Regions from separate parts of the Ralstonia chuxiongensis genome, predicted to be linked through region 3. Evidence: predicted binding sites of a transcription regulator. Region 3 holds the regulator's gene; each other region holds the start of a gene.
The links. The regulator NrdR, encoded in region 3, represses ribonucleotide reductase genes. The targets are predictions, from matches to a motif close to CACNANATNTNGTG.

Region 1 (10,394 bases), on a different contig from region 3:
CGGTATTGGCGATGGCCTTGTCTTCCAACTTCTGCTCGCCGAGCACCGGGTCGAGGATGTAAGCGCTGAAAAGCTTGGCCTGCGCGTCGACCGACAGGGCGAGATAGGCCCACTGATTGGCGCTGAACTTCATGCCCTGGATGTCGTCGCGCTTGCCGCCGCTACCCAGGTTGAAGCGCACTTCGCAGCCGCCCCACAGGCCGATAGCGATGCCGGCATTGGAGCCGGAGTAGTAGTCCTTGTTGGCGAGGATCGGCTCGCCGGTGCCGTTGCCCTGGGAGCAATCCGACTTGAACCAGAAGCCAATCGTGAACTGCGGGCTCTGCGCGATGTCGGCGCCGTTCTGCGTGAGCTTGTAGGCGTCGATGCGCGAATCGACCGAAAGCGCCGTGCCGCCAAACGGGTCGGTTGCCGCAGAACCGCCGTCGGTGCCTGCCACCCACGGGCCGATCGTCGAACTGGCTTTACGGTCGGTGGGCGGCAGCGGGTCGAAGCTGTAGTACGCGGCCAGGCCGTTGGTGAGCGACGTCGCCAGCGGCGTCGGTGCAACGTAGGCGATCTGCGCAAGCATCGACACCGGCACGTTGTTGCGCACCAGCGTGTAGTTGATGCGGTAGATACCGCTTGCGGTCGCGATGTTGCTGTCGGTGTACTGCGTGGCCGTGGCGGGTAGCGTGGCAACCGGCTTGCCGTCGCGCAGCACGGTGATGGGGCCGCTCGCTGCTGTCGGGTTCTGCCAGTTCAGCACCAGCGATGCGCTGTACGCGCCCACGGCGCTCTGGAGGTTGCGCACGCCGATCGCGTTGGCGGTGAGCGCTGCGCCATCCAACTTGTGGGCGGTGGCCGGCACGGCGGCGTTCAATTGCGCCAGCACGGTCGGCACGATGTCGGCCTCGCTCGGCAGGGCAGCGAGCGCGGCTTCCGACGTGGGCGCGGCCATGCCGTTCTTGCCGAGCACCGGATTGACGCTCTTGTTCAGTGCGATGAACGCGGTGCGGTTTTCCAGCGTCGGCGCCGACGTCGTGGCACCTGTGGCGTCCAGACCGTGGCTGGTGGTCACGACGACAAGCCAGTCTTCGTTCGGGTTGGCGGTGCGGCGCTGGGCGATGGCAGCCTGCAACGTGCCCAGCGCCTGATCGACGTTGGCCAGCGCAGCCGCGTACGCGTCGCTTTGCACGCCGGAAGCCAGCGCGGCCGCAGCCGGCGCGGTGTATTGCGCGAAGACGACGTCGTAACCCGACTGCACCAGCTTCACGCTGTTCTGCGTCACGCAGGTGTCCACCTGGGCGCAGTCGACGAGCGTGTCGAGATTGCCGGCTTGCTGATCCGACTTGAGCAGCGCGGGCAGCACGGCCGAACTGACGGCGGCGCCCAGGCGTTGCGTGGTGCCGGCCGCCTTGGCGGCGCTGCGCGCATAGCTGAAGACGCTCGGGGCGGCCAAGGCGGTGACGGTGTCGTCCGTCACGCTGTGGCGGTTCTGCCAGGTGCCGGTCAGCACGGTGGCCCAGCTTGGCGTGTCCAGCGGCGGTTGGGCGGTGGTGGTACCCAGCGTGCCGCCGGTCGAAGCCGGCATCACCGCCAGGGTGCCCAGGTTCGGCAAGCTGCGCTGCAGGAGCGCGCTCTGCACCTGCGCATAGGTGGCACCGTCTACCCCGACCACCAGCACTTTCTTGCTGGCGCTGGTGGTCGGCGCATCCGTGTTGCCCTGGTTGGCGATGGGGCTGCCGTCGCCGCCGCCGCATGCGGTCAAGGTGGTCGCCAGCGTAGCGGCCACCGTCGTGCCCAGCGCAGCCGTCAGCAGGCGGCGGGCGGGTTGATTCCAAGCCATGTCGATTTCCTCGGTCGTTGTGTGCGGCGCTCGGTGTCCCGCCGCTGTGATTGCGCTCCCTGCAATGCGACCGAAGCGTAGGGTGGGGGCCTGTCGCTCAAGTGACAGCCGCGGCAAGAATGCTGATGCGGCTATTCGGATTTCTTGAGCGGGGGGAATGTCTAGGAGGGCGCGGGGCGCAGCACGCCTGCACCAGTGCAGTGCGCGGCACACGTGCCCCTACCGTGGATGAGGTGACGTCTATTGAGCTTGCGACGTCGATAGAAAGAATTATTCTGAAGAGGCGGTCATTGCGACGCCGCACGCCAGCCCCGCCGACCCGTTGTGCTGCCTGGGGTGGCGGGTTTGCGGCACTGCATTTGCGGGTGAAAAATAGTCCTCTGCCCCCACCTGTCAAGTCTAGGCAAATTCGATTGGGCCACTATACTTAGCGTCAATCCCGGAGTTGGACACTAGATGTAGTGGTCGCTTTCCGGGATTCTTATTTCAGCGCCACGCGGGGGCGAGCGTACGGCAGGTCGAGCCGGCGCTTGGGGGCTGAGGAAAGGCAGGGGTCTTTTCCGTCTCATTTCTCCGCGTAGCGCAAGGATTCGCCCAGGGTGCTTCACCCTCGGCGCGCCAATAAAACGAACGGTTCAACAGGAGTCCACATGCAGACGGCCCAACCAGAAATCCACTCCGGCACCGCCAACCCCTCCCAATTTGCGCAAAGCGCTGGCGGCACGGCCGCTGCCCCCAGCACTGGCTACGCGGACTACAAGATCATCCGCCGCAACGGCGCCGTGGTCAGCTTCGAGCCTTCGAAGATCGCAGTGGCCATGACCAAGGCCTTCCTCGCCGTGAATGGCGGGCAGGGTGCTGCTTCCGCGCGTGTGCGCGAGCTGGTCGACCAACAAACGCAGAACGTCGTGCGCGCATTGCTGCGCAGCCGCCCGAACGGCGGCACGTTCCATATCGAAGACGTGCAGGACCAGGTGGAACTGGCCCTGATGCGCTCGGGCGAGCACGACGTGGCCCGCGCCTACGTGCTGTACCGCGAGCGCCGCGCCCAGGAGCGCGCGCAAGCCGGCGAAACCCAGCAGCAACCGGCCTTCATCGGCCTCAACGTGACCGACGGCGGCATCACCCGCCCGCTGGACATGGCAGCGCTGCGCAACGTGATCGTCTCGGCCTGCGAAGGGCTGGGCGAAGCAGTGGACCCGGAGCCGATCCTCAAGGAAACGGTCAAGAACCTGTATGAAGGCGTGCCGATGACGCAGGTGTACGACTCGGCCATCCTGGCCTCGCGTACCCTGATCGAAAAGGACCCGGCATACAGCCAGGTCACGGCGCGCATCCTGATGCACACGATCCGCCGCGAGATCCTCGGCGAAGAAGTCACGCAAGCGGAAATGAGCACGCGTTACGTCGACTACTTCCCGCAGTTCATCAAGCGCGGCATCAACGCCGAGCTGCTGGACGACAAGCTGGCGCAGTTCGACCTGGCTCGCCTGGGTGCGGCGCTGGACGCCTCGCGCGACTTCCAGTTCAACTACCTCGGCCTGCAGACGCTGTACGACCGCTACTTCCTGCACATCAACGAAACCCGCATCGAGATGCCGCAGGCGTTCTTCATGCGCGTGGCGATGGGCCTGGCGCTGAACGAAATCGACCGCGAAGCCCGCGCCATCGAGTTCTACCAGCTGCTGTCGTCGTTCGACTTCATGTCGAGCACGCCGACGCTGTTCAACTCGGGCACGCGCCGTTCGCAGCTGTCGTCGTGCTACCTGACCACCGTGTCGGATGATCTGGACGGCATTTACGAGGCGCTGAAGGAAAACGCGCTGCTCTCCAAGTTCGCAGGCGGCCTGGGCAACGACTGGACCAACGTGCGCGCACTCGGCTCGCACATCAAGGGCACCAACGGCAAGAGCCAAGGCGTGGTGCCGTTCCTGAAGGTGGTCAACGACACGGCCGTGGCCGTGAACCAGGGCGGCAAGCGCAAGGGCGCCGTCTGCGCGTACCTGGAAACGTGGCACCTGGACATCGAAGAATTCCTGGAACTGCGCAAGAACACCGGCGACGACCGCCGCCGCACGCACGACATGAACACGGCGAACTGGATTCCCGACCTGTTCATGAAGCGCGTGATGGAAGGTGGCGAGTGGACGCTGTTCTCGCCGTCCACCTGCCCGGACCTGCACGACAAGGTTGGCAAGGCATTCGAGCAGGCCTACCTGGCTTATGAAGACAAGGTCGCGCGCGGCGAGATCAAGCTCTTCAAGAAGATGCCGGCGCTGCAACTGTGGCGCAAGATGCTGGGCATGCTGTTCGAAACCGGCCACCCGTGGATCACGTTCAAGGATCCGTGCAACATCCGCAGCCCGCAGCAGCACGTGGGCGTGGTGCATAGCTCCAACCTGTGCACGGAAATCACGCTGAACACCAACGACAGCGAAATCGCCGTGTGCAACCTGGGTTCGGTCAACCTGGTCGCCCACCTGATCAAGCAGGCGGACGGCAGCGTGGTGCTCGATCACGAGAAGCTGAAGAAGACCGTGCGCACGGCCATGCGCATGCTCGACAACGTGATCGACATCAACTACTACGCGGTCAAGAAGGCACGTGACTCCAACCTGCGCCACCGTCCGGTCGGCATGGGCATCATGGGCTTCCAGGACGCGCTGCACGTGCTGCGTGTGCCGTACGCCAGCGATGCTGCGGTGCAGTTTGCCGACACTTCGATGGAAGCCGTGTGCTACTACGCCTACCTGGCGTCGACCGAACTGGCTGAAGAGCGTGGCCGTTACAGCAGCTACAAGGGCTCGCTGTGGGATCGCGGCATCCTGCCGCAAGACTCGCTCAAGCTGCTGGCCGAAGAGCGCGGCGGCTATCTGGAAACGGATATGTCGTCGACGATGGACTGGGACAGCCTGCGCGGCCGCATCAAGCAGTTCGGCATGCGCAACTCGAACTGCGTGGCGATTGCCCCGACGGCGACGATCTCCAACATCATCGGCGTGTCGGCCTGTATCGAGCCGACGTACCAGAACCTGTACGTCAAGTCGAACCTGTCGGGTGAGTTCACGGTGGTCAACGACTACCTGGTGCGCGACCTGAAGGCACGCGGCCTGTGGGACGAAGTGATGGTCGCCGACCTGAAGTACTTCGACGGCTCGCTGGCCCGCATCGACCGCATCCCGCAAGACCTGCGCGACCTGTACGCAACGGCTTTCGAAGTGGAGCCGCAATGGCTGGTGGAAGCTGCCTCGCGTCGCCAGAAGTGGATCGACCAGGCGCAGTCGTTGAACATCTACATGGCCGGCGCGTCGGGCAAGAAGCTGGACGACACGTACAAGCTGGCGTGGCTGCGCGGCCTGAAGACCACGTATTACCTGCGCACGATCGGCGCCACGCACGTCGAGAAGTCGACCGTGTCGCGCGGCACGCTGAATGCGGTGTCGTCGGGTAGCGATACGGGCGGTGTGTCGGCTGCAGGTGTATCCGGCGTGACTTCGGCCGCACCGACCAGCGCACTGGACGCCGCTGCCGCCACCGCGCAGGCCATGCCGGAAGCTGAAGGCGCCGTGTGCACGATGCGCCCGGGCGACCCCGGTTTCGAGGAATGCGAAGCCTGCCAATAAGTCAAAACAGTGTCTGAGGTTGCTCCCGCGCAAGCGGGGGCGCCGTGACCTGAACGACACTGGACTCGCGCTCCAAAAGAGCGGGAGCGACGAGCAAAGAATTAGGAGAAACACATATGCTGAGCTGGGACGACGACGTCAAGCCTGCCGCACAACCTTCGGCTGCACCGCAGCCGGTGTATCAACCGCAGCCGCAACTGCAAACGGCCACCGCTGACCAAGGCGGCGTGCTGCCACCGTCGGCCACGGCCGCCGCCGTCGGCACTGGCATTCTCGGCAATAACCCGAACGCCGCGGCCGCACAGAGCAACCGCCGCGTGAACGCCGCCGACAAGCGCGTCATCAACGGTGCCACCGACGTCAACCAGCTGGTGCCGTTCAAGTACAAGTGGGCCTGGGAAAAGTACCTCGCCGGCTGCGCGAACCACTGGATGCCGCAGGAAATCAACATGTCGCGCGACATCGCGACGTGGAAAGACCCGAACGGCCTGACCGAAGACGAGCGCCGCATCATCAAGCGCAACCTGGGCTTCTTCGTGACGGCCGATTCGCTGGCCGCCAACAACATCGTGCTGGGCACATACCGCCAGATCACCGCGCCGGAATGCCGCCAGTACCTGCTGCGCCAGGCGTTTGAAGAGGCGATCCACACGCACGCGTACCAGTACATCGTTGAGTCGCTGGGCCTGAACGAGGCCGAGATCTTCAACGCGTACCACGAAGTGCAGTCGATCCGCGACAAGGACGAGTTCCTGATCCCGTTCATCGACACGCTGACCGATCCGTCGTTCAAGACCGGCACGCCCGAGAACGATCAGAAGCTGCTGAAGTCGCTCATCGTCTTCGCCTGCATCATGGAAGGCCTGTTCTTCTACGTCGGCTTCACGCAGATCCTGGCGATGGGCCGTCAGAACAAGATGACCGGTGCCGCCGAGCAGTACCAGTACATCCTGCGCGACGAGTCGCTGCACTGCAATTTCGGTATCGACCTGATCAACCAGATCAAGCTGGAGAACCCGCACCTGTGGACGGCCGAGTTCAAGGCTGAGATCACGGAGCTGTTCAAGAAGGCTGTCGACCTGGAATACCGCTACGCAGAAGACACCATGCCGCGCGGCGTGCTGGGCCTGAACGCGCCGATGTTCAAGGGCTACCTGCGCTTCATCTGCAACCGTCGCTGCCAGCAGATCGGCCTGGACGCGCTGTTCCCGAACGAAGAAAACCCGTTCCCGTGGATGAGCGAGATGATCGACCTGAAGAAGGAACGCAACTTCTTCGAGACGCGCGTGATCGAGTACCAGACCGGCGGCGCGCTGTCCTGGGAGTGATCTGAGCCACCCGCTCGACCCGCATCAACGCAAACAGCAGGCGACGCACAAGCGTCGCCTGTTTGCATTTTGGGGTGGCCGATTCACGTTTGTGCGGTTGCGCCGCGCCTGTCGGGCATGGCACGCTGCGGCTACCATTGCCCCCGGATTCCCGCCATGACGGTCGAAGCTTTCTTCTCGCAGACCTACGATGAAGCGCGCGGCAAGTTCCTCGCCGCCGCTCAGAGCCGCGGGCTCCGCATCGAGCGTCATCTGCATCCAGATGTGGTCGGGCCGTCCGGCGAGCAGCTTTCCATCGACACCGCGCTGCTTGCGCCGGCGCAGGCCCAGACGCTGCTGATCGTCACCTCCGGCGTCCATGGTGTGGAGGGGTTCTGCGGCTCCGGTTGCCAGAGTGGCTTGCTGCAAGACGACGAACTATTCGCGCGGCTGGCGGCTGCCAACGTAGCACTGCTGCTGGTGCACGCGGTCAATCCGTACGGCTTTGCACACTTGAGGCGTGTGAATGAAGACAACGTTGACCTGAACCGCAACAGCGTCGACTTTGCCGAGGCCGTTTCCGCCAACCCGGCCTATCTCGAAGTCGATCCGCTTTTGCTACCGCGCACGTGGCCGCCCAGCCAGGCGGTTCAGGCAGCGTTGCAGCACTACATCGTCACCCGCGGCGAGAAGGCCCTGCAAGACGCCGCAACGAGCGGCCAATACCGCGTGCCGGACGGCATGTTCTACGGCGGCAGCGCGCCGTGCTGGAGCACGCTGCAGATGCGCGGGATCGTGTCGCGGCATGCGGCCGGCATGTCGCGCCTGGTGTGGATCGACCTGCATACCGGGCTCGGCCACTACGGCCACGGCGAGAAGATCTTCAACAGCCCCGATCTAGCCGAACTGGAGCGCGCCGTGCGCACCTGGGGCGCCGATGTTCGGCCGATTGCGGCGGCAGGTTCGGTCTCGTCGGTCGTCAAGGGCGATCTGGTCGGCATCGCATACGAACTGCTGCCCGGCATCGAAAAGACCTGCGTGACGCTGGAGTTCGGCACGCTCGCGCCGCTGGCGGTGCTGCAGGCGCTGCGCGCCGACCATTGGCTGCATCGCCATCCGGAGCAGGGCGCCGCGCAACGCGCCGGCATTCGCCAGGCGCTACGCGATGCGTTTTATTGCGACGTGCCGGAATGGAAGGGGATGGTCTACGCGCAGACGCGCATGGCTGTTCTGCAAGCGCTGGCGCGGTTTTCCGGCTAGGGCGTCAGGCGACGCCGGCAGGATCAGGTGAAGGCTTGGGCGCCCGCACCGTCAGCGCACACCCCGCCGACGCGGCGATGATGGCCAGAATTGCCACCCACTGGCGCCCGGTCAGCTGCTCGTGCAGCACGATGGCCCCGGCCAGCGCGCCGATGGCCGGTTCCAGGCTCAGCAGCACGGAAAACGTCTTGCCCGGGAGGTGCTTGAGCGCCACCATCTCCAGCGAATACGGGATCGCGCTGGACAGCAAGCCGATGCCCAGTCCCGCCAGAAGGAGCGATGGTGAGAGCAGCGCCGACCCTGCCTGCGCCACCCCAAACGGAATCGCAAACAGCGCACCGACCAGCATGCCGATCGACGTAGCCTGGCCCGCATGCAGGCCGCCGAGGTTCTTGCCGGTCAGGATGTAGAGCGCCCAGCACACGCCGGCGGCCAGCGCATACATCGCGCCCAGGTGGTCAACCTGACCGACCGACTTGTCGGCCACCGTCAGCATGAGCAAGCCGACCACCGCCAGCCCGATCCACACGAAATCCAGCGCGCGGCGCGACAGCAGCACGGCCAGCACCAGTGGCCCCGTGAATTCGATGGCGATCGCAATGCCGATCGGCAACCGCTGCAGCGACAGGTAAAACAGCAGGTTCATGCTCGCCAGCGTGACGCCATACAGCGCGATGCGGCCGGCATCTGCGCGGCTCAGGTGCAGGCGCCACGGCCGCCAGAACGCCAGCAGGATCACCGCGCCAATCGTCACGCGATACGTGACCGTGCCCGCTGCGCCCAGCACCGGAAACAGCGTCTTGGCAAACGAGTTACCAAGGCACACAGAGGCCATCGAACCCATCAGCGCGAGGATGGGCATCCAGGGGGAGGTTGTTGTTGTGGAAGCGGCGGAGGCGGGAGCAGCGGAAGACATGGGCGACAGCGGAGGGGCGGCAGGAAGCGCAGCAGGGCAACGCCACAGCATAGCTGCGCGCCACCGAGAAATCGTTGCGTTCTCGGCGGCGCGGGCGTCGCTTTTTATCGAATTGGCGTGCTTACAGGGCGGCCGCGCTGGGGCGGATCACGTCGATCAGCAACACGCGCAGGCCTTCGCGCTCGCCATCGGGGCGCGGAGTTACGCCGCGCTGCGGGCGGGGGGCAGCGAGCGGTGCCGGGTCTTCAGCGCTCATGCCAAAGACGGCGAGTCTGGACGCCGCGATGCGCTGCAGCGTGCCGCGCACACCGGGCACATCGAGGTCTTCAGGGTCGAAGCCGGTGGTGGCCGTCCAGTCGTCGCGGGCGATGTCCTGCAGGCCGTTGGCCATCTCGAACTGCAACGACGCCCCAAAACCCTTCTGCAACGAGTGCGAGCCCAGCAGGTATTCCGCCGTCAGGAAGCCGCGCAGCCGCGTCCAGAACGCCAGCGAGCTGATATTGCCGCTCTTGAGCGCGTGGCTCGGGGCGACTTCCCAGCTGTGGTCGAGCAGTCTGTTGATGAGGCGGCCCCAGGTCGGCACATCGGTGCCGGCGGAGCAATCTTCGCCGGGGCCTTCCGGGCGTGCGAGCTGGCGAAGCAGGCCGGTGAACGAACCGGAACTGGGTCGTGTGCCGCCGGCTTGCGCGCCCGACGGCCAGCGCCATTGCAGCGGCGAAGCCGGCCGTGCGCCAGGCCATTGCGCGTACTGCTGCAGGCCAGTGCAGGGCGTCAGGTAGCGCCATTGACGCTGATCGCGGCCAACGCGGCGCAGCGGGTCCAGCTCGGCCGACAGGTCAAACTTGCCCAGGAAGGTTGCGTTGCGCGACTTGATCGGCGAACGCGCATAGACGTTGAAATCGGGCCAGCCTTCGTACAGGTTGATCTGCGGTAGCGCGTGGTGCTTGTCGAGCGCATCGTCGGGCTGATCGATGCGGCGGCTGGTAAGAAACAGCGCGCGGCAATCGAGCGTCGGCACCGCGCCGCGCAGGCGCAGCAGCACGAGCAGATCGCCGAATTCCGCTGGGCGGGCTTCCGCGCGCGCCGGATAGGCGTGCGGCTGTTCTTCGGGCCAGAAGGTGGTCAGGCGCAGGGCCGAACCCGGGAACGCACTGCGCAATCCCTGCCGGAGCAGGCGCAAGCCATCAGCGTGGCGCAGGATGCGCAGGACGGAAAGATCGTCGCGCAAGGCGGCATCGGGGTGGGGCGCGCGGCCGCCGTGCTCTGCGGCCAGCGCAAAGCGCCACAGCGCGGTGTCGCTGGCCAGATCCTGTGCAGCGACATCACGCACCGCACTGGAGCGGCCGCCGGACATCGGCTCATGGGCGTCGCCGGCGGTGTCTCCAGCTGCGGCGTAGACGCTGGTGGTCGACCCGGCAATCGCGCCAAAAGGGCCCCTGAATGGCGGCCGGTTGCGCTCG
Region 2 (10,394 bases), on a different contig from region 3:
GTCAAGCAGCAGTCTTTGCTGTTGGGCGAGACGCTTGATCCGGAATCCTTCCTCGCACAACTGCGGCAGGAGCATTCCATCAAGCCAGAACTGCGCGAGCGGCGTTCCATCGGATTCACACCGCGCTGACGCTTAACGCACATCAAGCGCATGCAGATGCGTCTGCGCTAACGTGGTCGGCTGGATAGATCTTCAGCCGCTCCGATGCCGACCACCCCCACGCTGTTCTACGAACGCATGCCGCCTGCCGGCGTGGTGTTCGGCTGCCTGCTGCCGGTGCCGTGGGTGGGCGCGGCGGCCGGTCTTCTGCTGGCGCTGGGGCCGTCTGCGGGTTTGCCTGGCCGATTTGCGCCGCTGTCGCTCGCGCTGGTTCACGCCTTGGCCGTCGGCATGCTCTTGCCGGCGATGCTCGGTGCGCTATTTCAATTGCTTCCCGTGGTGGCCGGCGTGCCTGTGCGTGGCGCGAGATGGGTGTCGCCGTGGGTGGCGCTCTCGTGCGTGGCAACGGCATCTGCACTTGCAACGGGTTTCCTGGGCGCGGACCATCGCGCATTCGTGCTGGCTGCATGGTTGGGGGCGCCGCTGCTGGCCGTGCCCGCCGCGTTGATCGTCCTTGCGGGGATGCGCGTGGTGCAGACGCGCAGCACGCATGCGACAGTGCGAACACTGCGCCGCATCGGCTGGGCGGTGTTGGCAACGCTGGCCAGCGGTGCAACGCTCGCCACGGCATTGGCCAGCGGATGGTTCGCGCCATCGCCCGTGCTGTTGAACCTGCATGTCGGTTGGGGCCTCGGGGGCTGGCTGGCAACGTTGGTCGCGGGCGTGGCGTCGACGGTGTTGCCGATGTTCTGGCAGACGCGGCGTTTGCCGGAGCGCTGGCATTGGCTGATGCCGTGGTGGCTGTGGGCGCCGCTGATCATTGGCAGTCTGTGGGGCGTCGGGCGCGGCGCGGTGCTTTGGCAATCGTGGGGCTGGCTCGCCTTGGCAGCGCTGGCGATGGTGGGCGTGCATGCCGTGCGCAGCGCGCGTCGTCGGCACGATCCGGGCTGGCGGCTGTGGCTGGCGGCTTCCGTCGCCTGGCTGGTGGTTGCCGTGCTGGGTCTGACCGCGTCCTGGCTGCCGACAGACTGGCCCATCGCGTGGGAGATCGGCGTGCTGACCCTCGTGGGCGGCGGCGTGCTGCCTGTCAATGCGATGCTCGGCAAGATCATCCCGTTCATGATCTGGATGCACCTGCGCAGGCGGGTGCCGCGGCATGTGCGGCTACCGGCCATGCAAACGTTGATCGGCGAGCGGCAACAGCACTGGCATGCTCGCCTACTGCTGCTTGTATTGCTGGCGTTGTTGCTGGTGCCGTTGCAGCCTGAACGGATGGCGGTGATCGCCGGCGTGCTGTTCGCGCTGTCGCACGTGTGGCTGGGTGCGATGCTATGCCGGGCGCTGCTGACGTTTCGCCGTGTCTCGCGAGCGTTTGCGCCCGGTTGACGGAACGCAAAACCACAATGGCGGACAAGTCGCAGACTGGCCGCCATGACACAGAACGCTTCCCCCATTGAACTGGTGGCGCCCGCAGGCAGCCTGGCCGCACTCAAGGCGGCCGTGGAGGCCGGGGCCGATACCGTCTACCTCGGCTTGAAGAACGCCACTAACGCGCGAAACTTCGCAGGCCTGAACTTTACCGAGAACGACATCCGCGCTGGTGTTGAATTTGCGCATCGGAAAGGGCGACAGGTGCTGTTTGCCATCAACACGTTTCCGCAGCCCGGCCGCGCCATCGAGTGGCGCATGGCCGTCGATGCCGCCTACATGCTGGGCGCCGATGCCGTCATCCTGGCCGACCCCGGGTTGATGGCCTATGCGCGCGACCGCTATCCAAACCTTCGGTTGCATCTATCCGTGCAGGGTTCGGCAACGCATGCCGGCGCCATTGAGCTGATGCGCGAGCAGTTCGGCATCCACCGCGCCGTGCTTCCGCGTGTGCTGACCTTGACCGAAGTCGAACGCGTGATCCAGCAGACGTCGGTGCAGATCGAGGTGTTCGGCTTTGGCAGCCTGTGCGTGATGGCCGAAGGGCGTTGCCTGTTGTCGTCGTATGCCACGGGCGATTCGCCTAACAACAAGGGCGTGTGTTCGCCCGCGCATGCGGTGCGCTGGGTGGAGCGCGACGGCAGCCTGGATGCCCGCCTGAACAACATCATGATTGACCAATACGCACCGGGCGAACCGGCCGGGTATCCGACGCTGTGCAAGGGGCGCTTCCTCGTCGACGGCGAGGTCGACCACGTGCTGGAGGAGCCCACGAGCCTCAATGCGCTCAGCCTGTTGCCCAGGTTGATCGCCATGGGCGTGTCGGCAATCAAGATCGAGGGGCGCCAGCGCAGTCCGGCGTACGTTGCGCAGGTGGTGGCCACATTGCGCGCCGCATTAGATGCGGCACAGGCGGACCCGGCGCGCTTTTCCGTCAAGCCCGACTGGCAGGCGGCACTCGTGCGTCACGCAGAAGGTGCGCACGTCACGCAAGGCGCGTTTGATCGCCCCTGGAAATAGAAGGCACATCATGTCCTACGAAATTTCGCTTGGTCCGCTGCTGTATTACTGGCCGCGGCTACAGACGTTCGACTTCTACGCGGAGGTTGCCACCAGCCCTGTCGACATCGTCTACGTGGGCGAGACGGTCTGCAGCCGCCGCCACGAATTGCGCGCGGACGACTGGCTCGATATCGCGGCCATGCTGCGCGAGGCGGGCAAATCGGTGGTGCTATCAACGCGCACGCTCATTGAAACCAGCGCCGAGGCGCAGGCGTTGCGCAAGCAATGTCAGCAGGACGACTGGATGGTCGAAGCCGGCGAGCTTGGCGCTGTGCGGTTGCTGAACGGCCGGCCATTCGTTGCGGGCCCGCATTGCAACGCGTATCACGGCGCGACGCTGGCATGGCTGGCGGGGCTGGGCGCGGTGCGTGCGGTCATGCCGCTGGAGATGAGCCAAGCCACGCTGGCCGAGCTGATGCGCGAGAAGCCTGCCGAGTTGGCGATCGAAGCAATGGTGTGGGGACGTTTGCCGTTGGCATTTTCCGCACGCTGCTTTACGGCGCGACACTTTCGCCTCAACAAGGACGACTGCGGCTTCCGCTGCATCGAGCATCCTGATGGCCTGGCGGTGCGTACGCGCGAAGGGCAGGAGTTTCTCGCCATTAACGGTATCCAGACGCAATCAGGGCAATGCCTCGACATTCTCGATCAGGCGCCCGCGCTGTCTGCGCTGGGCGTGAAGGTGCTGCGTGTCAGTCCGCAATCGCAGGGCACGCTGGACGCCGTGGCGGCACTGGATGCCCTGCGCCTTGGCCTGCCTGTGCGGGACGTGCAGCCTCCGGAGGGCATTGGACGCTGCAACGGCTACTGGCACGGGCAGTCTGGCATTGAATGGCTGGAGGCGCCGCAATGACGCGACTGCGCCCACCCGAAATGTTCGTCCGCATGGCGCGCAGCCTACCGGTGCCGCTGACATCGTTCCCGTTTGTGCTGGGTCTTGATCTGGCCCGGCGCCTGTCTTGGCTGACGCCGCCCCCGGAATTGGAAGGGCGGCGCTTTGCCATCACCGTAGAAGACCTCGGCCTGCGCGCCTGCTTTTGCTGCCGCGGTGGAGCGTTCCACACGCTTTCCGCTTCAAGCCCCGAACCCGAACTGGAGTTGCGTGCCGGCGTGGGCGATTTCGTTGCGCTTATTCGCGGCACTGCCGACGCAGATACGCTGTTTTTCCAACGCCGCCTCAAGATTGCGGGTGACACGGAGCTGGGGCTGATCGTCAAGAACTGGCTCGATGCGGCTGCACGCCCGGCGTGGCTTGCACGCTGGCAATCGCGATAGCGAGGGGCGCCATGTCATCACGTGCATTGCCGCTCGTCTATGCATGCTCGGGTTGTTCGAGTGTGGCGCAAGCGGCAAACCGCCTGGCCGTCGATCTGGACCGCGCAGGCAGGGCAGAGATGTCCTGCATCAGCGGTGTCGGCGGCGGGGTGCGCGCGCTCGTCAAGATAGCACGCAGCGGGCGCCCCATTCTTGCGCTCGACGGTTGCGCACTGGCGTGCGTCAAGGCCTGCCTGGCAACGGCGGGCGTGGCGCCGGACATTCACCTCGTGCTCAACCAGTACGGCGCCAAGAAGCGCTATCACGCCGATTGCAGTGACGATGAATTGACTGCCGCCGCCGCGCTGGTGGATGACGCCGTCAACACGCTCCAGCATCGCCTCGACACCGCAGGCGATTGATCCGCATTGGCTTGCTGCTTTTATCCCGCCATGAGCTGGCGCTGCAACGCCGTGGTGTTCGGGATGACAACCTCGCGGCCTTCCACCCGGATCAGCCCGTCGCGAATCAATTGACGCAGCGTGCGGGAAAGCGTGGCCGGCGCCAGCCCCAGCTTGGACGCGACCAGGCTCTTGCTGCATGGAAACCGCGTGCGGTCAAACTTGCGCGGCAGCGAGAGCAGATACCCGATCAGCCGTTCATTGGCGCTTTGCAGGTTCACGGTTTCGATGTCGCACATCAACGTGTGCAGGCGCGCGGACAGCCCCGCGAGCATCTGCCGCGCAAGGCGCGGATGCACGTGCAGTGCATCGTCGATGGCGCGCTTGTCGATCCAGACCAGCAGGCTGTCTTCCATGGCTTGTGCATCTGCCGCGTAAGGGCGGTTCAGGAACATGAAGGGCTCGCCAAAGCACTCGCCGGGCCCGAAGAATTCGATGACCTTGCATTGGCCGTGCGCCCCCGGCAACACGAGCTTGATCGCGCCGACCACCACGACATAGAAACCATCTGCCCGATCGCCACGGTGAAACGCGAAGTCGTGCCGCAACACACGCACTGCGTGGCTGTCTCGCGTGAGCACAGCCATGTCATCGTCGTCGAAGTCCAGGAACAGCGGGCTGTGCTTGAGCAGATCGCCCACATTGAGGGGGTCTTGCATGGTGTCACCGGCAACAGAAAGAAGAAAAACAGGCGGCCAATGCGCGCTGGGCGCCCTCGCTGGGCAGCGTGATGGCCGGGGTTCCGGGGGCACTTCGGTAGGCTTGTAGTGCGTAGTGTTTCACGCCGCGTTGGCTGAGGTTTTGCGCCAGCGCAAGAAGCTGCGGTTCGGGCAACCAGTCGGGGTGCCACGTGGTGCGGCACTCGAATGCGGCGCCGTTCTGTAGCAGAAGATCCAGACACGCGTCGACCGGCGCAGCGCTGCCGCGGCGGCCCGTGAGTGCATCGTAGCGCGGTGCGCTGGTCTTGATGTCGAGTCCCACCCAGTCCACCAGCGGCAGTACATCGGCCAGGCGCGCCGGATAAATGCCGCCGGTGTGCAGGCCAATCTTGTAGCCCAGCGCGCGCACGTCGCGCATCAGTTGCGGCAACTGCGGCTCGCTCAGCGGTTCACCGCCGGAAAAGACAACCGCGTCGAGCAGCCCCACGCGGCGCTGCAGAAAGGCAAAGACGTCGTCCCAGTCCAGCGTGCGGGCCCGCGTTTGCAGGTGCGGGTTGTGGCAGTAATGACAGCGCCACGGGCAGCCGGCCACGAACACCACTGCCGCAAGCTGCCCGGGCCAGTCGACGCTGGAGAACGGTGCCAGGCCGCCGATGGCCGGCGGCGGGCAGTGCGGTGGCTCAGCGGGCGCGGTCTTCAACAAAGAAGCGGCGTTCACGGAATTCCCCTTGCTTGCCGATGTTGAACGAGCTGACGGGCCGGTGATAGCCCATCACGCGTGTCCAGACTTCGCAGCGCGTGCGCTGGCTGTCGTCGAGTGCAACGGTGAGGTTGGTGGTGTGTGCAACGGTGCTCATACGGAGGCTCCTTCGTGATGGAGGTGGGTGGAAGAACCTGGAGTGCCCGCCGTTGTGCAACCGCACTTGTCGCTAGGCTGCTGTGCCAGCAGTTCTGCATCGCATTTCGGACAGAACGCGTGATGGCCGGACAGGTAGCCGTGCTTTGGGCAGATTGAAAACGTCGGGGTGATGGTGATGTACGGCAGGCGGAAGTTCGCCAGCGCGCGCCGTACGAGTTCCTTGCATGCCTGCGGCGAGGAAATGGCTTCGTTCATGTAGAGGTGCAGCACCGTGCCGCCCGTGTATTTGCTCTGCAGCGCTTCCTGGCGCGCCAGTGCTTCGAACGGGTCGTCGGTGTAGCCGACGGGTAACTGGCTGGAGTTGGTGTAGTACGGCTGTTCTGTCGTACCAGCCTGCAGGATGCTTGGCCAGCGCTTGCGGTCTTCGCGGGCGAAGCGGTAGGTCGTGCCCTCTGCAGGCGTGGCTTCGAGGTTGTACAGGTGCCCCGTCGCCTCCTGGAATTCGGTCATGCGCTGACGCACGTGGTCGAGCAGGCGCACCGCCATGGCATGGCCGAATGGCGTGGTGATGTCGTCTGCGTCGCGCGTGAAGTTGCGCACCATCTCGTTGATGCCATTCACGCCGAGCGTGCTGAAGTGGTTGCGCAGCGTGCCCAGGTAGCGTCGCGTGTACGGATACAGCCCCTGGTCGATCAGCCGCTGGACGAACTTGCGTTTGACCTCCAGCACGTCGCGGCCGAGTGCGAGCAGCGTATCGAGCCGCGCCAGCAGCGCCGCCTCATCGCCCGCGTAGAGATAGCCCAACCGCGCGCAGTTCACCGTCACCACGCCAATGGAACCAGTCTGCTCAGCAGAGCCAAACAACCCGTTGCCGCGCTTGAGCAGTTCGCGCAGGTCGAGCTGCAGGCGGCAGCACATCGAGCGCACCATGTGCGGCTCCAGATCGGAATTGAGGAAGTTCTGGAAGTAGGGCAGCCCGTAGCGGGCCGTCATCTCGAACAGCAACGTGGTGTTGGGGTGCTCCCAATCGAAATCCGGCGTGATGTTGTAGGTGGGAATCGGAAACGTGAACGCGCGGTCCTTTGCATCGCCGGCCATCATGACCTCGATGTACGCGCGGTTGATCATGTCCATCTCGGGCTGAAGATCGCCGTAGGTGAAGGGCATCTCTTCGCCGCCGATGTACGGAATCTGCTCGCGCAGGTCGGCAGGGCAAGTCCAGTCGAACGTGAGGTTGGTGAACGGCGTCTGTGTACCCCAGCGGCTGGGCACGTTCAGGTTGTAGATCAGCTCCTGCATGGACTGCTTGACCGCCGCATACGACATTGCATCGCGGCGGATGAACGGCGCCATGTACGTATCGAATGAACTGAACGCCTGCGCGCCGGCCCACTCGTTCTGCAGCGTGCCGAGAAAGTTGACGATCTGCCCGATGGCTGCAGACATATGCCGCGGTGGCGTCGCTTCCACCTTGCCCGGCACGCCGTTGAATCCCTCCGTCAGCAACTGCCGCAACGACCAGCCCGCGCAGTAGCCCGACAGCATGTCGAGATCGTGGATGTGGATGTCGCCCTCGCGGTGCGCGGTGCCCGCCTCGGGGCTGTAGACATGCGAGAGCCAGTAGTTGGCGGTGACCTTGCCCGCCACGTTCAAAATCAGGCCCCCGAGGCTGTACCCCTGATTGGCGTTGGCATTCACACGCCAGTCGCGCTGCTCGAGGTATTCGTCCATCGTGCTCTCGACTTCGACCAGCGTGTGCTTGAGCGAACGCAGCCGGGCGTGCTGCTCTCGATAGACGATGTAGGCACGCGCGGTGCGCCAATAGCCGGCGTCGACCAGCACTTCTTCCACGCAGTTCTGGATGACTTCGATACCGGGGCAGGGGAGCGGGGCGAGATGTTCGAGCACGCCCATGGTCAGGCGCAGCGCTTCGACGGCGTCGAATTCACCCGTGGCCTGCCCGGCCGCCGCGATGGCCTGGCGGATCTTTTGCGCATCAAACGGAGCCAATGAACCGTCGCGCTTGGTGACTTGCCTGGTGACCTGTGTGCCCGTCATGAGGTACTCCATCTAGTGGTATGGAGTCAGACTAGCACTACATATTGTGGTTGGTGAGTCCTAAAAACCTTGATTTTTAAATCGCTTGACCCCGGTCAACCGGGGCCGCGTGCGACGCGGAAAGTGCGTCGCGCTGTCAGTCGACGATGAACAGCCGGGCGCCGTTCCTGGTGTACGACTGATGGGCTTCCGCATCGTCGCCCACCTGATAGCTCATGCCGGGCGTGAGGATGAACTTGCGGCCATCTTCCAGTGTGGTTTCCAGCTCGCCATCTAGGCAGAACAGGATGTGGCCCTTCTTGCACCAATGGTCAGCCAGGTAGCCGGGGGTGTACTCGACCATGCGCACACGGATGCGGTTCGGCTCGTCGCCAAAGTAACGGGTGCGCCAGATCGCCATGCCGGTCTCGCCAGTGTGTTCGGTAGGTTCAACGGTGGACCAGTCGGTCGTGCCAAAGGCGAAGGGCACCATTTTCATCGGGGACTCCTGGGTGACGTAAGCCCATGATGGTATCAGCGGCTTACGTGGCGCAGGCATCGCATTTGATGTGCTCGAAACGGCGCTTGATGGTACGCCGTGACGGCATTGCGTGCGGCTCAATAATCCGCTTCTCACCGGCTCGTTCCACTGTCCGTGCGGCATTGCAGCAAGGTGTCAACGGCGCCATATCAATGTATGCAGAAATTGCATGGTGCTATGCAACATCGACATAACGATCGCCATGCGCTTCTCTAATATCGTCGCTTTTTACAAAGCGTGACGAAGTTGGGCCAGCCCTTGGCCCCATGAGATCCGCGTCTATCGCGCGCCGTCCCTCCGGCCACGGTATTCCTTGGAGAAAGTCTTGAACACCAAACGTCTGACCTCCCACATCGGGCTGGCAATGCTGCTGGGCATTGCCGTCGGCTGGGGCTGCCACGAATATGCCAAGGACGCCGCGGCGGCCAAGGACATCGCTTCGTACTTCAGCATCATCACCGACATCTTCCTGCGCATGATCAAGATGATCATCGCGCCGCTGGTGTTCTCGACGCTGGTGACGGGCCTGGCAAGCATGAGCGGAGGCCGCTCGGTCGGCCGCGTGGGACTGCGCGCGATGATCTGGTTTGTGTGTGCGTCGGCCACGTCGCTGGCGCTGGGCATGCTGCTGGTCAACTTCTTCCAGCCGGGTGTGCACATGAACCTCGCGCTGCCGGATGTGTCGGCCACGTCGGGCCTGAAGACGGGTGATTTCACACTCAAGGCCTTCATTACGCACGTGTTCCCGCGCAGCATCGTGGAGGCCATGGCCACCAACGAGATCCTGCAGATCCTGGTGTTCTCGCTGTTCTTCGGCGCTGCGCTGTCGACGATGAAGAACCCGATGGACAGCGTGATCGGCCGTGGTCTGGAAGAGCTGACCAAGCTGATGTTCCGCATTACCGATTACGTGATGCGCTTTGCGCCGCTGGGCGTGTTTGCCGCCATGGCCGCTGCCATCACGGTGGAAGGCGTGGGCGTGCTGTGGACCTACGGCAAGCTGATCGGCGAGTTCTACCTTGGCCTGGCGCTGCTGTGGGCGATCCTGTTCTTCGTTGGCTACGTGCTGCTGGGCCGCTCGCTGGGCCGCCTGCTGGGGCTGATTCGCGAGCCGACGCTGCTGGCGTTTGCCACCGCAAGCAGCGAATCCGCTTATCCGAAGACGATCGAGGCGCTGGACCGCTTTGGCGTGCCCAAGCGCATCTCCAGCTTCGTGCTGCCGCTGGGTTACTCGTTCAACCTGGATGGCTCGATGATGTATCAGGCGTTCGCGGTGCTGTTCATCGCGCAGGCCTACAACATCGAGATGAGCTTCACCCAGCAGCTGACGCTGCTGCTGGTCCTGATGCTCACGAGCAAGGGCATGGCCGGTGTGGCGCGTGCCTCGCTGGTGGTGGTGGCGGCCACGCTGCCGATGTTCCACCTGCCGGAAGCGGGTCTGCTGCTGATCATCGGCATCGACCAGTTCTTCGACATGGGCCGCACGGCCACCAACGTGATCGGCAATAGCCTGGCCACCGCCGTGGTGGCGAAGTATGAGCCGGCAGAAGAGGATGCGGTGGCGGAAGCCGCCGAACCTGCAATGCAGCCGCAGCCAAACGTCGGCTGACCTTAAGCCAAGATGACAGCGCGCCGCCTTTCAGGGCGGCGTTGTCATATTTGGACGGTGTTATTCGGGCTGAGAAGCGAGCGAGGTCACGGCCGGGCTCAGGGGCGCATCGCCAATGTCGACGCGCTGTGCCATCGGCGATTCTCCCAGCAATGCGGCCACCATGGCTTGCAGCGGAAGCACGTCGCCGGTGCTCATGAAGCGTGGCGATGCGGCTTGGCCCGATGCCTGCAATCCCGCTGCCGCCAGCGTGCGGCCTAAATGGCGCGCGACGGCGTGACCGGTGTCGATCAATGTCAGCCGGTCGCCCGCAATCTCGCGGATGGCATCTTCCAGAAATGGGTAGTGCGTGCAGCCGAGCACCAGCGTGTCGGCATTCGCGTCG
Region 3 (10,394 bases):
CTCTTCCACCTTGGGCGGCGGCGCCTTGATCACCGGTTCCGGCTTGACTTCTGGCACGGGCGCGGCCTGCTGTACGGCCTGCTGAACCGCCGCTTCGTCCCACAGCTCCGCCTCTTCGCCGCGCGGGGTGCTGCTCTGCCACTGCACACCAAAGTACAGAAAGATGATCAGCAGAACGTGTGTCAGGACCGCCAGCCCGAACGCGCGCAGCGTACCGCGCTCGCGCACAGGCTCATAACGATGCAACGACGTCGTAGTCATGACGTTCAGGTTGCCCCGCCTTGGTTCGTCAACGCTCGGTTCATCAAGGTGCTCATGACGATTTCACCATCAGGCCGACGCGCTTCACGCCATCGGCCTTGAGCACGCTCATCACGGTCAGCACGCGGTCGTATTGCACCGACTTGTCGGCGGCAATCACGACGGGCTGATCGGGGTTTTCGTCAGTGCGCTGCTTCACAAATGCGCGCAGCTCGTTGTTGTTGGCGAGCTTCTGCTCGATTGCTCCCGAACCTGTTTTGACGCGAGCAAGGATCGTGCCGTCACCCTTGATGGTCACGACGATGGGCGGCTGGGTCTGTTGCGGCGTGGCGTTGGCCACGGAGGGCAAATTGACCACCCCCGGGTTCACCACGGGCGCCGCCACCATGAAGATGACCAGCAGCACCAACATCACGTCGATGTACGGAACGACGTTGATGTCGGCCTTGGCCCGTCGGGCGCGGCGCGTTCGCTGGATGGTAGCCATGAGCGCGGCTCCTTAGCGCGTCTGGCGCTGGAGGATGTTCGAGAACTCTTCCATGAAGCTCTCGAAGCGGTTGGCCAGGCGGTCCATCTCGGTGGCGTAGCGGTTGTAGGCAATCACCGCCGGAATGGCCGCAAACAGGCCGATGGCCGTGGCGACCAGCGCTTCGGCAATACCGGGCGCCACCGCCGACAGCGTCGCCTGCTGCACGTTGGACAGGCCGCGGAAGGCGTTCATGATCCCCCAGACGGTACCGAACAGGCCGATGTACGGGCTGACAGAGCCGACGGATGCCAGGAACGGCAGGTGCGATTCGAGCGAGTCCATCTCACGCTGGTAGGCCGCGCGCATGGCACGGCGGGAAGCATCGAGAATGGCGCTCGGATCGCCGCCGCCGCGCTGCAACTCGCGCGCCTTGAGGTATTCGCGCATGCCGGCTTCAAAGATGCGCTCCAGCGCCCCGGTGGTGTGGCGGTTGTTGGCGGCGCTCTGATACAGCGCCTGCAGGTCGCCGCCGGCCCAGAAATCGCGCTCGAACGATTCGGTTTGGCTGCGCGCGGCGCGCAGGGCAAAGGCTTTGCGGAAGATGTACGTCCAGGAGAACAGCGACATCACCAGCAGCAGGCCCATGACGAATTGGACCAGGAGGCTGGCGTGCAGCACCAGCGAGACGATCGACAGATCTTGTGTGACCTCGACGGGATTCATGCGGCGGCTTTGATGGTTGCGAGTACGGGAGCGGGAATCGGGGTCGGCCGGAAAGTGAGCCGGTCGACACATCCAACACGAATCGTGCCTGATGCGAGCAAAATGTCGCCGCGCCAGCCTTCCTGGGCGAATTGGACCGACGCGGGGCCGACCCGTTCCATACGCGAACGGATCTGCAGCAGGTCATCCAGGCGTGCTGGCGCGCGGTAGTCCACGGCGGTGCTACGCACCACGAAAATGGCCCCGGTCGTGTCGGCCAGCGCCTGCTGGTCGACCCCAAGCGCGCGCAGCCACTCAGTGCGGGCGCGCTCGAAAAATTTCAAATAGTTGGCGTAAAACACCACGCCACCTGCGTCGGTATCTTCCCAATACACGCGCAGGTTCCAGTCAAAAGAAGCCATCGGGTAATTTTACCAAGACGCAAGTGACGGCCAGCCATCCACCGACCGGCCGAGGGCTTGCGCTGGGATTCAGGCCATGCCTCGCGTCACGCTGGTGGCCGAGAATGACTGGCAAACGGGCATCAGCTCCATCGCGTTGACATTGAAGTGCGCGGGAAGCGCCGCCATCCAGTAGACGGCCTCGGCGATGTCATCGGCCGTCAGGGCTTCCGTGCCTTCGTAGACCTTCTCCACGCGGGCATCGTCGCCCTTGAAACGCACGTTGGAAAACTCTGTGCCGGAGCAAAGACCTGGCTCGACGTTCGAGACGCGTACGCGTGTGCCGGTCAGGTCCGCGCGCAAGTTCAGCGAAAACTGGCGCACGAACGCCTTGGTCGCGCCATACACGTTGCCGCCCGGATACGGGTACGTCCCGGCGATGGAGCCGATATTGATGATATGACCGCGGTTGCGCTCGACCATGGCCGGAAGCAACGCACGCGTCATATGAACCAGCCCGGAGCAGTTGGTGCCGATCATACGGTCCCAATCAGACAGATCAGCGCGCTGGGCGGGTTCGAGGCCCAGGGCCAGGCCCGCGTTGTTGACCAGCACGTCGACTTCGCGCCAGCCCTCAGGCAGCGTGCCCGGCAACGCCGCAACGGCATCGGCGTCCAGCACGTCCAGCACGAATGGCAGCACGGCGTCGCCCAATTCAGCCTTGAGCACGTCGAGGCGGTCCTGGCGACGGCCTGCCGCGATTACACGATGGCCTTCTCGCACGAAACGCCGCGCGATGGCCGCGCCGAACCCGGCGGTTGCGCCGGTCACGAATACGATCATGGAAGTGTCTCCGGACCTTAAGAAAGCGAAAGATCAGAGTTTACCTGAAGCCTTGATCCGCATTGCACTGCAATGTGCGTGTCTGCACGCTCGCTTCTTGCGGCGGCCATGGGGCTGTCGTACACTCGCGGGCAACCATTCCACCTTGCGCGACTGGCGAATCCTGAAGCTGCTTCAGCAGCTTCGACATGTGGGCAGCGACCACGAGGAAGCGCAAGGTTTCTGGCGTCATGCACAACGGCGCCTGCCGCTCGCCTGGGCAGCGAATGGGAAGCACAGGGTGACTTGGACACCCGCTGCAATCGGCCAACACCGGGCGCAGTTGTTCAAGCCGCGCGCATGTTTCCCCACGCCTCGCCCGATCTCCGCCATTTCCGTTTTGTTTCAGACCAGACACTCGCCATGTTCGAACGCAGCCGCTATACGATCGACCAGATCGATCCTGAAATCTTTGCCGCCATCCAGAAGGAAAATCAGCGTCAGGAAGACCACATCGAGCTGATTGCCTCCGAGAACTACACCTCGCCGGCCGTGATGGCAGCGCAGGGTTCGCAACTGACCAACAAGTACGCTGAGGGCTACCCCGGCAAGCGTTACTACGGCGGTTGCGAATATGTGGACGTGGTGGAACAGCTCGCCATCGACCGCGTGAAGCAGCTCTTTGGCGCGGAAGCCGCCAACGTGCAGCCGAACTCGGGCTCGCAGGCCAACCAGGGCGTGTTCTTCGCCGTGCTCAAGCCGGGCGACACGATCATGGGCATGAGCCTGGCCGAAGGCGGCCATCTGACGCACGGCATGGCGCTCAACATGAGCGGCAAGTGGTTCAACGTTGTGAGCTACGGCCTCAACGCGCAGGAAGACATCGACTACGAAGCGCTCGAGGCCCTGGCGCAAGAGAAAAAGCCGAAGCTGATCATCGCCGGCGCATCGGCATTTGCGCTGCGCATCGATTTCGAGCGCATCGGCAAGATCGCCAAGTCGATCGGCGCGTACTTCATGGTGGACATGGCGCACTACGCCGGCTTGATCGCCGCAGGCGTGTACCCCAACCCCGTGCCGCACGCTGACTTTGTGACGACGACCACGCACAAGAGCCTGCGCGGCCCGCGCGGCGGCGTGATCCTGATGAAGGCCGAGCACGAGAAGGCCATCAACTCGGCGATCTTCCCGGGTATCCAAGGCGGCCCGCTGATGCACGTGATCGCCGGCAAGGCAGTGGCGTTCAAGGAAGCCCTGTCACCGGAGTTCAAGGCTTATCAGCAACAGGTCGTGAAGAACGCTGCTGCCATGGCTGAAACGCTGATGGCCCGTGGCCTGCGCATCGTGTCGGGCCGCACCGAAAGCCACGTGATGCTGGTCGATCTGCGCGCCAAGAAGATCACCGGCAAGGAAGCCGAAAAGGTGCTGGGTGATGCACACATCACCGTCAACAAGAACGCGATTCCGAACGACCCGGAGAAGCCGTTTGTGACGTCGGGTGTGCGCCTGGGTTCGCCCGCAATGACCACGCGTGGCTTCAAGGAAGCCGAGGCCGTGACGGTCGCGCACCTGATCGCCGATGTGCTGGACAACCCGCACGACGAAGCAAACATCGCCGCCGTGCGCGCCAAGGTGGCTGAGCTGACCAAGCGGTTCCCGGTCTACGCCTAAGGCATCCGCCGATGGCCGGATCTTCCGGCCACGTAGTACCCTGCCGCGATGCGCCCGCCCGGGCCATCGCGGCGTTGTTCTTTTAGCGCAGTGCGTTCTTTGAGGTTGCCGAGGAGACCACCGGCATGAAATGCCCCTTTTGCGGCCACGCGGCCACCCAGGTGATTGATACCCGCATGTCGGAGGAAGGCGATACCGTGCGCCGCCGCCGTCGCTGCGAATCCTGCGACCGCCGCTTCACGACCTACGAACGCATCGAGCTGTTCTTCCCCGCCGTCGTCAAAAAGAACGGCAGCCGCGTCGACTACGACCGCAACAAGGTCAAAGACTCCATGCGCTTGGCGCTGCGCAAGCGCCCCGTTTCCGCTGAAGCCATCGACGAAGCCATCGCCCGCATCGAAGAAAAACTGCTCAGCCACGGCGAGAAGGAAATCGGCAGCGACCGCGTGGGCGAGCTCGTGATGCGCGAACTCAAGCGGCTGGACAAGATCGGGTACATCCGGTTTGCGTCGGTGTATCGGAGTTTTGAGGATGTGTCGGAATTTCGCGACATGCTCGACGAATTCCGCCAATAGACACTGTTTTCCCCCGCTGCTCCGGCTAGCGTTCCGACCAAAATTTCGGTTAAATCCGCTGTCAAAGCAAAGAAGTAGCACTTTGTCACAATCTTGGCGTACCATGCCCGGATAAGTGACGAAAGAAGCATTAAAAAAATAGTTGGTCGGAACAATTCGCGGGAGTCACCATGCGCCACGCTTTGCCGGGGAAAGCGCTTGGCTTCACCATGCTCGAAGCATTGATCGCCGTGCTGATTTTGGCCGTCGGCGTGCTGAGTGTCGCCAATCTTTTAATCAAGTCGTATCGGTTCACGCAGCAGGGGGCGTATGACACCCTTGCGCAGCAGCTCGCTGCCAATGTTGCAGACCGGATTCGCGCCAATAGCGGCGCCATGTCGTCCTACGTCTTCGACACGAGCAGCGCCAGCAGCATCACCGTAAGCACCAACTTCTATCAGAGCGGTAGTTCGACCGGCTGTTCGGGCTCCAGTGCAACGTGCAGCGCTGCCACCGTGAATTTCGACCTTTCCGAATGGATGAACGCTGTCAAAGCTTCGCTACCGGGCGGGCGCGGCGTGATCTGCTATGACAACCCGGCGTACAACTTAACCGGCGGCTTTTCGTGGGCTTGCACCGGCAAGACCACTGACCCGCTGGTGGTGAAGATTGGCTGGGTATCACGTTTCTCCAGCGCCGACCAAGGTACCGGCGTAGCGGCAAGCTCTGTGCTTGCCGACACCTCCGTCCCAACTGGGAGCAGCGTGCAAGCCTTGCCGCAAGCCATGATCGTCGTCGACACCGGAGGTAACTGATGCGTCGGCACAAACCTTTGGTGCGTGAGGCGCGCGGCTTCACATTGGTCGAGTTGATGGTCGCGCTGATCATCGCACTGCTGGTGCTCATAGCAACCGTGTCGTTCTATCTGATGACGCGGTCGACCTATACCACCATCGACGACAGCTCCAACCTTGAAGAGCGCGGCCAGTTCGCGCTTGGCGTCGTTACCCGTGCGCTGCGTCAGGCGGGCTTCACCCCTCTGAACTCCGCCAGCGGCGGCATGATGCAGCTCTACACGACCGACCCGCCAATGATCTCGGGGCTGGACGGTTGTAGCAATCCCGTCGGCGGCGACTCGTTGACGACGTGCGGCAGTACCCCTACGGCGAATGGCAACGACGCGATCGAGGTGCGCTTCTTCGGCTCAGGCACCGATGCCAACCAGGCGATTCCCGACAACTCCATGGTCGACTGCTCGGGCCAAGGGGTCGCCTCCTACAGCGACCCTAGTTTGGCTTCCAGCCAGCGCGGACTGTCCATCTTCTATATCCAAACCGACGCAACAACCGGTGTGCCATATCTGGCCTGCATGTTCCGGCCACGCGATAGCAATGGAGTTGAAGGCACAACGTTCGCGACGCAGCAGTTGGTGCCGGGCGTGGAAGCGCTGCAGTTCTTATACGGCGTCTCGACAAACGACACCGTGCCTGATGTCTACAAGCGCGCTGCAGACATGAGTCCTACCGACTGGCTGAATGTGTATGCCGTAAAAGTCGCCATGGTGATCCGCGCCGACAACGTTAGCGCGGACCCATCGGCCGGCACTCCAACATTTACATTGTTCGGCAGCGGATACACCAACACAGATGGCACGTTTACGCCCACGAGGAATCTCACGTCTGCCCGACGGCTGATTTCCGCAACGATCCAGGTGCGCAATTACCTGACCTGTTACCAAGGTGACAAGACATGCATCTGATGATTGCTTCCCAGCCAAAGCGCGCTGAAGGCTTCGCACTCATCACCGCGCTAGTGATGCTGCTGATCATCACCGTCCTTGCACTCGGCGGCTCACGCCTGGCGTTGGACTCCAAGCGCATGAGCCGCAACCAGCGCGACCGTGACATTGCCCTGCAGGCGGCTGAAGCGGCATTGCGGGATGCCGAATACGACATCACTGCCGGTGTCCGCAGCGCCAATTTCAGCCAGACGTCTGCCGCGGGCTTCCCCGCCAGCGGCTGCAATACTGGGGCAACCCAATCCAGTACGTCCACACTCGGCCTGTGCGCATCGGGGGATAGCACCAATCCGATCTGGAACACCGTCAGCTGGATTGCCACGGGCCCCACCGTGCAGACGGTCGGCTATGGCGACTTCACCGGCAGAACGTTCCCGATCGGTTCGGGGCTGCTGCCTGCGCAGAAGCCGCGCTACATCATCGAGCAAATGAACTACGCAAAGACGGGCGCAGATGCGAGCGGCGCCGACCGTCCCTTCTTCTACCGCATTACCGCCGTAGGCTGGGGGCCCAACAATAACGCACCAGTCATGCTGCAGAGCTACTACGTCAAGTCCGACTCGAGCGACCCTAGCAGCTGACCTCAACACTGCAAATCCACTGCGATACAACAACGTGAAAAACAGGCTCTTCCGGGGGAGCTGACATGAAAAACATAATTCGCTGCCTGCTGGCTCTATCTGTGCTGAGCTGGTTTACCGTGCTGGGTGCCGCCAACACGGTACCGACTGTATCGATCTCGACCGTACCGCTGTACGGCCGCAGCCAGAACGTTCACCCCAACCTGATGATGTCGCTGTCGGTGGAATTCCCCACGACGGGCGCCGCTTATCGTGCAGCGTATGACAGGTCGAAGACCTATCTTGGGTACTTCAACTCCGCCAAGTGCTACAACTACGACGCGACCAACGGCTACTTCGTCATCAGCGGTGCCGCCAACTCGTACTTCGAGTGCTCAGGCAACTTCTCGGGCAACTTCATGAACTGGGCGGCCTCATCGGCCATCGATGAATTCCGCATGGCGATGACCGGTGGCGATCGTGTAGTCGATACGCCGAATCAAACTGTTCTACAGCGCGCCGTGCTGCAGGACAGTTTCTTCCGCAATGGCTCGTACTTCCCGGTGAAGTCCGTCACTGGTGGCTCTAGCAGCACTGGCAGTAGCCCGAACAAGGTCACGCCCTTCAGCTATTCAACGTTGTACGTCGTGTCCTGCGGCAACCACATCTTCTTTGCCGACCAGGATTACACCCTCCGTCCTAGCAGTAACGGGAAGACTGTCGCCACCAGTTGCAGCGGCCCTGGCGGGTATGGCGATCAGTTCGACAGCAAGGGCAACCTCACGGAGCGCCGTTCGTTCCGTGTACAAGTTCAGGTATGTGATACCAACGAAGCGACAACGCGCACCGACCTGTGCTTGAACTACAACGGCAACTACAAACCGGTCGGCCAGATGCAGCTGAACGCCGACCGCATGCGCTTTGCCGCATTCGGCTACCTGAACGACAGCACCAACAACCCGAACCTCGTGCAGAACGAGCGGTACGGCGGCGTTTTGCGTGCGCCGATGAAGTACATCGGCGCAACTGCTGTGGACCGCAATCTGAACTCGATCACCAACACGCAGGCAGAGATCAATCCAACCACCGGTCAATTCATCGTGAATCCGATGGGAGCAGCCGAAGGTAACAGCGGAGTCATCAACTACCTGAACAAGTTTGGCCGCACCAGCGTGCAGCTTTCGGGCCAAGCCATCGGCTATATGGGCGGTCCGACGGATAATCCAACGGGCAACTACAAGACCTATGACCCAGTAAGCGAGATGTTCTACGAGAGCATCCGCTATTTGCAGCACCACCCGGACGGCCCGACACCAGAAGCCATCGCTGGACTGCCCAATGTCGGCTATGCCGACAACTTCCCGGTGTACACCTCCTGGGGCAAGACGGTTGATGACGATCCGATGCTCAACAGCTGCCAGCGTAACTATGCCTTCCTGATCGGCGACATCAACACGCACGAAGACCACTACATTCCCGGCAACAGCAAGACCGGCGAGGGCGACCCCACGCGTCCTGCAGACACCTACAGCGGCTTCAACGTCCGTGACTGGACGAACAAGGTTGGCGCGCTCGAAACCAATACTCCCGCTGCCGGCAACAGCAATCCGCTGAGCGGCAGCTTTACGAGCCTGGGCGACGTTGATCACGCGACCTCTCACTGGGCGTCCTACTACCTTGCGGGTGTTGCCTATTGGGCGCACACGTATGGTTTCCGGCCAGATATGCCTAATGCCCGTGTGACGACGTTCGTGATCGACGTCAACGAGAACGGTAATGGCACAGTCGGCCAAACACAGCGCCAAAGCCAATTCTTCCTGGCAGCCAAGTACGGCGGTTTCAACGACACAAACAACGACGGCAACCCGTTCAAGACGTTTGGCCCCGATGGCACCACCGTCGTCGCCAACAACACTGAGTGGGAAGCCTCGCCTGCTGGCTCGAACGTCCCTTACAACTGGTTCCTGGGTGGCCAGCCCGACACCATGATCGCGGCCATCAAGAAAATCTTCACACAGATCACGTCCTACGGCGGCACGCTGTCCGGGGTTGCGCTATCAAGCGGCCGCATTACCGTGAACACCAGTGGTGGCACCTATGTCTACACACCCGGTTTCGATCAGAAGTGGAACGGCCGCTTGGCGGCCTTTGCACTGACGCTGAGCGGCACCAACGTCACTGTCGCCACCACGCCGACGTGGGAGGCCGGCGCGCTTCTCACGACCGCCATGCAGAAGTCCGGCGGCCCGGCCAACCGGGCTGTCTACACACTGAACTCAGATGCGTTGGCCGGGGCTCCGCTGACGTGGACCGGTATTTCCAAGTCTCAGCAGGCTCTCCTAAACACCAATCCGGATTCGGGATCAACGGACAGCAATGGCCAGTTGCGCCTGGCGTATCTGCGAGGTGATCAAAGTAATGAACAAAACCTGACTACGAACACCGGGGCCTTCCGCGCGCGATCAAGCGTGCTCGGCGACATCATCGGCTCTGCACCTGTCTACGTAGGCAATCCGTCTTCGTCGATCGTCGACAACGGGTACTCGACGTTCTACAGCAAGTACAACGGTCGTACCCAGATGGTGTACGTGGGCGCCAACGACGGCATGATGCACGGATTCAATGCCTCGTCTGGCGAGGAAGTCTTCGCCTACGCGCCGAACGCGGTGTTCTCGAACCTGACCCAGTTGACCTCGCCATCGTACGCGCACCGCCTCTACGTCGATGCAACGCCAACGGTGGGCGAGGCACAGGTAGGCGGCAACTGGAAATCGGTCCTCACTGGCGGGTTTGGTGGCGGAGCGCAAGGTGTCTACGCCCTGGATGTGACCGATCCGACTGGGTCCAAAGGCACGGGCTTCTCTACATCGAGTGTACTGTGGGAGTTCACCGACAAGGACGATGCCGACATGGGCAACGTCATGGGTAGCCCACTCATTGTCAAGCTCAAGACGGGTTATGACAGCAACACCAAGCTGCCCATCTACAAGTGGTTCGTGATGGTGGCCAATGGCCTGAATTCCAATCAGGTCGACACCAACTACAACGCCAACGCACCTGCCGCACTATTCCTGCTGTCACTGGACAAGGCGCCCGGGACTGCCTGGCAGCTCGGTACGAACTACTACAAGATCTCGACGCCAGTACCCAACGGTA

Region 1: the regulator NrdR is predicted to act here: its motif matches at 2,279-2,292, upstream of NKG59_RS25690 (ribonucleoside-diphosphate reductase subunit alpha).
Region 2: the regulator NrdR is predicted to act here: its motif matches at 7,916-7,929, upstream of NKG59_RS19460 (ribonucleoside triphosphate reductase).

What each region holds. Positions count from the first base shown of each region.
Region 1 is NZ_JAMYWC010000013.1:2,816-13,209, forward strand. It holds gene NKG59_RS25685 (LamG domain-containing protein) at 1-1,828, opposite strand, end outside; gene NKG59_RS25690 (ribonucleoside-diphosphate reductase subunit alpha) at 2,479-5,451, shown strand; gene NKG59_RS25695 (ribonucleotide-diphosphate reductase subunit beta) at 5,568-6,779, shown strand; gene NKG59_RS25700 (M14 family metallopeptidase) at 6,936-8,018, shown strand; gene NKG59_RS25705 (EamA family transporter) at 8,023-8,934, opposite strand; gene NKG59_RS25710 (hypothetical protein) at 9,056-10,394, opposite strand, start outside.
Region 2 is NZ_JAMYWC010000005.1:479,319-489,712, reverse strand. It holds gene NKG59_RS19505 (AAA family ATPase) at 1-129, shown strand, start outside; gene NKG59_RS19500 (hypothetical protein) at 205-1,485, shown strand; gene ubiU (ubiquinone anaerobic biosynthesis protein UbiU) at 1,531-2,547, shown strand; gene NKG59_RS19490 (U32 family peptidase) at 2,558-3,442, shown strand; gene ubiT (ubiquinone anaerobic biosynthesis accessory factor UbiT) at 3,439-3,864, shown strand; gene NKG59_RS19480 (putative zinc-binding protein) at 3,876-4,265, shown strand; gene NKG59_RS19475 (Crp/Fnr family transcriptional regulator) at 4,286-4,963, opposite strand; gene NKG59_RS19470 (anaerobic ribonucleoside-triphosphate reductase activating protein) at 4,968-5,681, opposite strand; gene nrdD (anaerobic ribonucleoside-triphosphate reductase) at 5,644-5,820, opposite strand; gene NKG59_RS19460 (ribonucleoside triphosphate reductase) at 5,817-7,880, opposite strand; gene NKG59_RS19455 (DHCW motif cupin fold protein) at 8,017-8,358, opposite strand; gene NKG59_RS19450 (dicarboxylate/amino acid:cation symporter) at 8,726-10,009, shown strand; gene murI (glutamate racemase) at 10,070-10,394, opposite strand, start outside.
Region 3 is NZ_JAMYWC010000003.1:161,358-171,751, reverse strand. It holds gene tolA (cell envelope integrity protein TolA) at 1-261, opposite strand, end outside; gene tolR (protein TolR) at 314-748, opposite strand; gene tolQ (protein TolQ) at 761-1,453, opposite strand; gene ybgC (tol-pal system-associated acyl-CoA thioesterase) at 1,450-1,854, opposite strand; gene ydfG (bifunctional NADP-dependent 3-hydroxy acid dehydrogenase/3-hydroxypropionate dehydrogenase YdfG) at 1,924-2,676, opposite strand; ZMP/ZTP riboswitch at 2,816-2,944, shown strand; gene glyA (serine hydroxymethyltransferase) at 3,079-4,326, shown strand; gene nrdR (transcriptional regulator NrdR) at 4,452-4,901, shown strand; gene pilV (type IV pilus modification protein PilV) at 5,072-5,695, shown strand; gene NKG59_RS09945 (PilW family protein) at 5,695-6,639, shown strand; gene NKG59_RS09940 (pilus assembly PilX family protein) at 6,630-7,259, shown strand; gene NKG59_RS09935 (pilus assembly protein) at 7,325-10,394, shown strand, end outside.